2 regions of the Micromonospora sp. WMMD712 genome follow, and region 1 is predicted to be linked to the other one. Evidence: riboswitches for the same ligand, from Rfam matches in the RefSeq annotation. Region 1 holds a riboswitch; the other holds the start of a gene.
What was found. A riboswitch is a leader RNA that binds a small molecule or an ion and turns the genes downstream of it on or off. The one in region 1 is predicted to bind cobalamin.

Region 1 (4,392 bases):
CCTCCGCGTTGGACCCCACCGCCGCGGAGGACGTGCTCGCCACCGTCACCCGGCTGGTACACGACCTCGGCGTGACCGTGGTGTTGGCCGAGCACCGGCTGGAGCGGGTGGTGCAGTACGCCGACCGGCTGCTCTACCTGCCCGGCGACGGGAGCGTGATCGACGGGACACCGGCAACGGTGCTGGCGCACATCGACATCGCGCCGCCGCTGATCGAGCTGGGTCGCCTCGCCGGCTGGACACCCCTGCCGCTGTCGGTGCGCGACGCTCGTCGGCAGGCGTCCGGCCTGCGGCGTCGGCTCGCTGACGTGGACCCGCCGCCGCCCGAGACGATGACGGAGAGGGCGGCGGCGCTGACCGCGCGGAAGATCGTCGTACGGTATCCGGGCACGGTCGCGGTGGCCGGCGTCGACGTCGACCTGCGTTCCGGCGAGGTCGTCGCGTTGATGGGCCGCAATGGGTCCGGCAAGTCGAGTCTGCTGTGGGCGGTGCAGGGTAGCGGCCCCCGCCACGGCGGCACCGTCGACGTGGCCGGACCGCAGGGGACCGTCGACCCGAAGAGGCTGCCGGCGGGCCGGGCCCGCCGGCACGTCGGCCTTGTCCCGCAGAACTCCGGCGATCTGCTCTACCTGGAGACCGTGGACGCCGAATGCGCCCAGGCCGACCGGGAGACCGCGGCGCCGACCGGCACCTGCCGGGCGCTGCTGGACCAGCTCACCCCCGGCCTGCCCGCCGACCGGCATCCCCGTGACCTGTCCGAGGGGCAGCGGCTGGCCCTCGCGCTCGCCGTCCAGCTCACCGCCGCTCCGCCGGTGGTGCTGCTCGACGAGCCGACCCGTGGCCTGGACTACCACGCCAAGCGGCAGTTCACCGAGGTCGTCCGCGCGTTGGCCGCCGCCGGCCGCGCCGTGGTGGTCGCCACCCACGATGTCGAACTCGTCGCGGCCCTCGCCGATCGGGTGATCGTCATGGCCGAGGGGGACATCGTCTCCGACGGCAGCACGGCGGAGGTCATGCTCGCGTCACCGGCGTTCGCCCCGCAGGTGGCCAAGGTCCTCGCCCCCGCGCCGTGGCTCACTGTGGAACAGGTCGCCACCGCGTTGACCCAGACCCAGGCACCGGCGTGACCGTGTTGCGGGTCGCCCCGCGTACCGCCGTGGTGCTGGCCCTGGCCTCGGCCGCCGCCCTGGCGACCTTCACCTGGCCGTTCTTCGTCCCCGCGCAGCCGGAATCCACCGCCCGCACCGGCGAGGCACCGGTGGTCTTCTTCCTGATGCTGCCGGTGCTCGTGGCGCTCGTGCTGGCCGAACTCACCTCCGGTGGCATGGACAGCAAAGCCCTGGCGATGCTCGGTGTGCTCGCCGCCGTCAACGCCGCGCTGCGCCCCCTGGGCGCGGGCACCGCCGGCATCGAGACCGTGTTCTTCCTCCTCGTCCTAGCCGGCCGGGTCTTCGGCCCCGGATTCGGTTTCCTGCTCGGTTCGACGTCCCTGTTCGCCTCCGCCCTGCTCACCGCCGGTGTCGGACCGTGGCTGCCGTTCCAGATGCTGTGCGCGTCCTGGATCGGCCTGGGCGCCGGCCTGCTTCCGGCGAGGCTGCGCGGACGGGCCGAGACCGCCGTCCTGGCGGCCTACGGCGCGCTCGCCGCCTACGGCTACGGCCTGCTGATGAACCTGTGGTTCTGGCCGTTCAGCGTCGGAGCGGACACCCAACTGTCCTACGTCGCGGGCGCGCCGGTGCTGGAGAACCTGCACCGCCTCGCCCTGTTCACCGCAGTCACCTCCACCTTCGGCTGGGACACCGGCCGCGCGATCACCACCGCGGTGGCGATCGTCCTGGCCGGCCCGGCGGTGCTCGCCGCGCTGCGCCGCGCCGCGCGCCGAGCCGCGTTCGACGCTCCGGTCACCTTCGTCGCAGCCGAACCGCAGCCGCCGGACCCGGTCGCCGACAGCGCCGAGGTCGCAGGCCCGGCCGGCACCGACGTGACCGATCCCGCCGCCGGGCCGGCCTCTGCGTCACCCGCCAGGCCACCCGGATCCATCGGCAAGGGCGATGGGGGAGGTAGGTCACATCCAGGTCCGAGCCGGCCGTCAGCTGACCAAGAACGCTAGGCTGGTTACCGGCGCTGGTTCGCCCAGGCGTTGTCACGCTCGGGCGTCGTAAGAGGGAACCCGGTGGGAATCCGGGACTGCCCCGCAGCGGTGAGTGGGAACGACCGCCGTCACCGGCACTGGGCCCGTAGGGCCCGGGAAGCGACGGCCAGTAGGAGACACCGGCGTACCCGGTCATGCCCGCGAGTCCGAAGACCTGCCCGCGCTGCGCACACAAGAGGTGTGTGCGCAGCCGTCGACCTCGCGGGCGGGTCGGGCGGGTGACGCGCTGCGGCGGGTCCTCGACGTGCGTGCCGGCTGGTCGACGGCATGCTTCCCGAGGACGGATGAACCATGCACGAGAGCGCCATTCTCGCCGGCCGGCCCCCGTCGGCGTCGCATCTGACCCTGTCACAGATCATGGACCAGCATCACACCAACCTGATGGGCACCGTCCACGGCGGCCGGATTCTCAACCTCATCGACTCCGTCGCCGGAGTGGTGGCCGCTCGGCATTCCGACGGGCCCGCAGTCACCGCCGCCATCGACGAGACCGCCTTCCTGCGCGCCGTGCGGGTCGGCGACGTCGTCCACGTCGACGCCCGGATCACCTGGGCCGGCCGCAGCTCGATGGAGGTCGCCGTCAAGGTCAGCGCGGATCGGTGGGATCGGGCGGTGCCGCCGGTCGACGTGGCCACCGCGCATCTGGTCATGGTCGCCGTCGACGACGACGGGCAACCACGGCCGGTGCCGCCGCTGCTGGCCGAGACCGACGGCGACCGGCGACGCTACCGTGAGGCGCAGATCCGCCGCGAGCACCGTCTCGCCTTGCGTCGGGCGCTACTCGACGGTGCCGAGGACGGCTGAGACCTGTCGCATTGTCGCCGCGACGCCCGCCGATCACCTCGCCACCACCGCTCAGGATCGTTGTTGCGTTGGTCGTCATCGGCGTGGATTGCGGTTGTGCGACTGCTCCTCTGAAGGAGTCTTCGTTCGTTCTGTAGCCTGGTGAGCGGTGTCTCGCGTGTCCGGAGGGCCCGTGTGGACAGTCAGCGCAGGTCCTTGCCGATGGTGGCATGAGTCAGCCGGGCGCTGGGGTCGGCGCCCAGGGTCAGCGGTGACGGGGGGATGCCGGCGCGCACGAGAAGACCGCCGATGGCGGCGATCATGGCGCCGTTGTCGGTGCAGAGTCGCGGCGCGGGGACGCGCAGGGTGATACCGACGGCAGCGCAGCGCTGTTCGGCGAGGGCGCGTACGCGACTGTTGGCGGCGACGCCGCCGACGAGCAGAAGCGTGTCGACGTGGTGGTCGCGGCACGCGGCGACGGCCTTGCGGGTAAGTATGTCGGCGACGGCTTCCTGGAACGACGCGGCGATGTCGGCCACAGGTAGCGGCCCGCAGTGGCGTTCGGTCCAGCGGGCGACGGCGGTCTTCAGGCCGGAGAACGAGAATCGGTACGGCGGGTCCTGCGGTCCGGTCATCGGGCGCGGAAAGGCGATTGCCGTGGGGTCACCTTCGCGGGCGGCCCGGTCGATGGCGGGGCCACCGGGGTAGGGCAGGCCGAGCAGGCGGGCGACCTTGTCGAAGGCTTCGCCGGCGGCGTCGTCGGCGGTGTCGCCGAGGTGGATGACGGGGTCGCGGGCGAGGTCACCGAGGATCAGGAGCGAGGTGTGCCCGCCGGAGACGATGAGGGCGATGCTGCGCTGGGGGAGGGGGCCGTGGTCGAGGATGTCGACGGCGGCGTGGCCGGCGAGGTGGTGCACGCCGTAGAGGGGGACGCCGAGGGTGAGGGCGTAGGCCTTGCCGGCGGCGAGGCCCACCTGAACGGCGGTGGCGAGGCCGGGGCCGGCGGTGGCGGCGACGGCGTCGATGTCGGCGAAGCCGATTCCGGCCTGCTGCAGGGCGTGTTCGACCATGGGGGTGATGGCGTGCAGGTGGGCGCGGGCGGCGATCTCGGGGACGACGCCGCCGAAGCGGGCGTGTTCGTCCATGCTGGTGGCGAGGGCGTCGCCGAGCAGGACGCCGTCGGCGACGATGCCGACGCCGGTCTCGTCGCAGGACGTTTCGATGCCGAGGACGACCGGCATGTTTCAGTTCTGTCCGGTGCCGACGCCGACGCCGGGGTGTTCGGCGGCGGCGGCGAGCAGTTGTTTGCGGAGCTTGGCGGGTAGCCGGTCGACGTAGGCGAGGCCGTCGAGGTGGTCGACCTCGTGTTGCAGGCAGCGGGCGAGGGTGCCGGTGCCGTCGATGCGCACGGGCCGGCCGTGCAGGTCGACGCCGGTGACGGTGGCGGTGGCCGGGCG
Region 2 (4,392 bases), 2.8 Mb from region 1:
TGGATCCGGCGGCGGACCGGGTCGCCGCGGGCCGCCGCGAAGATCGCCCAGCGGCACGCCGTGCCGTTGTACGAGGCCGCGCGGACAGGGTACCCGGAGCGGATGCGGGCCTGGAACCGGGCGCACCCGGAGCGCCGGGCGCGCTGACCCCGGGCGCCGCCGGCCCGCCGCACCGAGTCGCTCAGCGCACGTGCGCGGCGATGGCGCGGGCGCAGTCGAGCGACTCGGTGCGGCCGGTGTCGACCTCGACGTCGTAGCGGACCCCCTCGTGCACGGTCTCGGCCTGCGTCGCCGCCATCCCGATCACCCGGTCGCCCCGGGCGATCTCCCGCGCCGCCGCGACCGCCGGGGGACACCGCACGCCGGCCCACAGCACGTCGACGTCGGCCAGGTAGCCGCCGAGCCGCTCCTGGGAGGCGCCGCCGCCGAGGAAGACCTCGTCCAGGATGATCCGCGCCCCGGCGTCCGCCATCGCGGCGATGCCGACCAGCCAGGCGTGCTGCACGGCGAGGAAGTCCCCGCCGACGTCGACCTCGCCGTGTGGGCCGAAGCTCAGCCCGGCGGGGCTGCCCAGCAGGGCCGGCGGCAGCCGGGCGATCAGGTCGTCCACGCCGAGACTGATCCACGGGTGCGGCAGGATGCGCTGGAGGCACCGGACGATCGCGGACTTGCCCGAGCTGGAGCCGCCGTTGAGCACGATGACCTGCGTCGCCACTGATCGGATTCCCTTCGGGCAAGTCCCGTCCCGCGCCGGCGGGCGATGATCGGAATCAGCCTAGCCAGCCCGGGGGCGGGCGGCGGGGAAATGCGCGCGGAACGGGTCGCATCCATCGGCGTACGACATTTGCTTTCGCCGCATCCGATTCCCGATGCAATTGTCAGGCATCGATGTAGTTAGGGGGGTGGGGTGGCCGGGAGCCCGGCGTTGACCGGCGGCGGTCGGGTGTGGCAGCATTCGCGGCCTGACGGCAGTGAAGGAAGCCGGTGCGATTCCGGCGCGGTCCCGCCACTGTCACCGGGGAGCGATCCCCCCTCGTGAGTCACGGCCGTGTGTCTGCGGTTGGAAGGCCGGGGGAGAGCGTCGATCCGGAAGCCAGGATACTTCGGCCGTCGGAGCGACCCCAGGGCGTGGACACCCGAGGAGGACCCGATGACGCACGGCGTCTCGCACATCGACGTACACCGTCGCCGCCTGCTGGCGCGCGGCAGCCTGCCCGCGCCCCGTCGCCGCACCTGAGCCCGAGCCCCGCGTACCGCGCCATGCTGCGCCCCCGGCGCCCCGGCCCGCGCCGGTGAGCCGGCCGCAGGCCCGCCGTACCCGCTGAACCCGCGCCCATGCCTGCCCGCAGGCGGCCTGCCCGCCGCCCCGTGCATCACTCTCCGGAGCCCTCCGTGCGCACCCTGCTGCTGTCCACCGCCGACACCGACCTGCTCGCCGCCCGGGCCAGCGGCGCCGGCTACCGGCTGGCCAACCCCGCCCGGGTCGCCGCCGACGCCGTGCCGGCGCTGCTCGACGGCGTCGACCTCGCCGTCGTACGGCTGCTCGGGGGCCGGCAGGCGTGGCCGGACGGCCTCGCGGCCGTGCTCGGCTCCGGGGTGCCGACGGTCGTCCTCGGCGGCGAGGCGGTGCCCGACGCGGAGCTGATGGCCGCGTCCACCGTGGCCTCCGGGGTGGCCACCGGGGCCCTGGCGTACCTGGTCGAGGGCGGGCCGGGCAACCTCGCCGAGCTGGCCCGGTTCCTCTCCGACACGGTGCTGCTCACCGGCGAGGGCTTCGCCCCGCCCGCGCCCACCCCCGGGCACGGCGTCCATGGCGAGCGGCCCGTCAAGCCCGAGCGGCCGACGGTCGGGATCGTCTTCTACCGGGCGCACGCCCTCGCCGGGAACACCGCCTTCGTCGACGCCCTCGCCGACGCCGTCGACGCCGCCGGGGCGAACCCCCTGCCGATCTTCTGCGGCTCGCTGCGCGGGCTCGCCCCCGGCGACGGGCCGCTGGAGCTGTTCGCCCGCTGCGACGCCCTCGTCGTCACCGTGCTCGCCGCCGGCGGGACGGTGGCCGCCGACGCCTCCGCCGGAGGCGACGACGCCTGGGACGTCGGCGCGCTCGCCGCCCTCGACGTGCCGATCGTGCAGGCGCTCTGCCTCACCAGCACCCGCGACCAGTGGGCCGGCAGCGACGCCGGGCTGTCCCCGCTGGACGCCGCCATGCAGGTGGCCATCCCCGAGTTCGACGGCCGGATCGTCACCGTGCCGTTCTCGTTCAAGCGGATCGACGCCGACGGGCTGTCGGTCTACGAGCCCGACCCCGAGCGGGCCGCCCGGGTCGCCGGGATCGCCGCGCGCCAGGCCCGGCTGCGGCACGTGCCCCACGCCGAGAAGCGGCTGGCGATCGTGCTCAGCTCCTACCCGACGAAGCACTCCCGGGTCGGCAACGCCGTCGGCCTGGACACCCCCGCCTCGGCGGTGCGGCTGCTCGCCGCGCTCGCCGACGCCGGCTACCACCTCGGCGACGGGCCGGTGCCCGACGACGGGGACGCGCTCATCCACGCCCTGATCGCCGCCGGCGGCCACGACGTGGAGTGGCTCACCCCCGAGCAGCTCGCCGCCGCCGACGCCCGGGTGCCGGGGGCGGACTACCGGCGCTGGTTCGAGGCGGTCCCGGCCGCGCTGCGGGAGCGGATCCGCGAGCACTGGGGCGAGCCGCCCGGCGAGCTGTACGTCGACGACGGGCACGTGGTGCTCGCCGGCCTGCGGCTGGGCAACGTGCTGCTGGCGATCCAGCCGCCGCGCGGTTTCGGCGAGAACCCGATCGCCATCTACCACGACCCCGACCTGCCGCCCAGCCACCACTACCTCGCCGCGTACCGCTGGCTGGCCGCGCCCGTGGCGGACGGCGGGTTCGGCGCGGACGCCGTGGTGCACCTCGGCAAGCACGGCACCCTGGAGTGGCTGCCCGGCAAGGGCCTCGGCCTGGCCGCCGACTGCGCCCCCGACGCCGTCCTCGGTGACCTGCCGCTGGTGTACCCGTTCATCGTCAACGACCCCGGCGAGGGCACCCAGGCCAAGCGCCGCGCCCACGCCGTCGTCGTCGACCACCTCGTCCCGCCGATGGCCCGCGCCGAGACGTACGGCGACCTGGCGAAACTCGAACAGCTCCTCGACGAGTACGCCACCGTGCAGGCCCTCGACCCGGCGAAGGTACCGACGGTGCGGGCGCAGATCTGGGACCTGGTGCGCGCCGCCGAGCTGCACCACGACCTGCACACCGCCGACATGCCCGCCGCCGACGACTTCGACGACTTCGTGCTGCACCTCGACGGGTACCTGTGCGAGGTCAAGGACGTGCAGATCCGCGACGGCCTGCACGTCCTCGGCGGCGCGCCCACCGGCGAGGCGCGGGTCAACCTGGTCCTCGCCGTGCTGCGCGCCCCCCAGGTGTGGGGCGGGGCGCGCGCCCTGCCCGGCCTGCGCCAGGCGCTCGCCGCCGCGTACGGCCTCGACGAGGCCGCCCTGCTCGCCGAGCCGGGACGGCGCATCGCCGTGCCGACGGAGCTGACCGACGTGGCCGACGGCCCCGCCGGCACCGCCGCCGACGCCGTCGACCTGATCGAGGGCCTGGCCCGCCGCCTCGTCGTCGCCATGGAGACCCTCGGCTGGGACGCCGCCGAGACCGGCACCACCGCCGATGCCGACGCCAGCACCGCCGACGCCAGCGCCGACCGGGTCGACGCCGTCGTCGCGGAGGTCACCGGCCGGGCGATCCCCGACGCCGCCGACGTGCTGCGCTTCGCCGCCCGCGAGGTGGTGCCCCGGCTGGCGCGCACCACCGACGAGGTCGGCCGGGTGCTCGGCGCGCTCGACGGCCGGTTCGTGCCGCCCGGCCCGTCCGGCTCGCCCACCCGGGGCCTGGTCAACGTGCTGCCCACCGGCCGCAACTTCTACTCCGTCGATCCGAAGGCGATCCCCAGCCGCAACGCCTGGGACGTCGGCGTGGCCCTCGCGGACTCGCTGCTGGCCCGGCACCTCGCCGACACCGGCGCCTACCCCCGCTCGGTGGGGCTCACCGTCTGGGGCACCAGCGCCATGCGCACCCAGGGCGACGACGTCGCCGAGGTGCTCGCCCTGCTCGGCTGCCGCCCCACCTGGGACGACCGGTCCCGCCGGGTCACCGGCGTCGAGGTGGTGCCGCTCGCCGAGCTGGGCCGGCCCCGCGTCGACGTCACCGTCCGCATCTCGGGCTTCTTCCGCGACGCGTTCCCGCACGTCGTCGCGCTGATCGACGACGCGGTGCGCCGGGTCGCCGCCCTCGACGAGCCGGCGCGGGACAACTACGTCGCCGCGCACGTCGCCGCCGACCTCGCCGAGCACGGCGACGAGCGCCGGGCCACCGCC

Region 2: linked by a shared signal. The riboswitch ahead of cobN (cobaltochelatase subunit CobN) and the one ahead of O7633_RS23505 (acyl-CoA thioesterase) in region 1 are both predicted to bind cobalamin.

What each region holds. Positions count from the first base shown of each region.
Region 1 is NZ_CP120743.1:5,396,861-5,401,252, forward strand. Features, by position in the region: gene O7633_RS23495 (ATP-binding cassette domain-containing protein) at 1-1,127, shown strand, start outside; gene O7633_RS23500 (ECF transporter S component) at 1,124-2,110, shown strand; cobalamin riboswitch at 2,109-2,329, shown strand; gene O7633_RS23505 (acyl-CoA thioesterase) at 2,444-2,956, shown strand; gene tsaD (tRNA (adenosine(37)-N6)-threonylcarbamoyltransferase complex transferase subunit TsaD) at 3,139-4,176, opposite strand; gene def (peptide deformylase) at 4,180-4,392, opposite strand, start outside.
Region 2 is NZ_CP120743.1:411,273-415,664, forward strand. Features, by position in the region: gene O7633_RS01675 (hypothetical protein) at 1-147, shown strand, start outside; gene cpt (chloramphenicol phosphotransferase CPT) at 182-715, opposite strand; cobalamin riboswitch at 975-1,104, shown strand; gene cobN (cobaltochelatase subunit CobN) at 1,393-4,392, shown strand, end outside.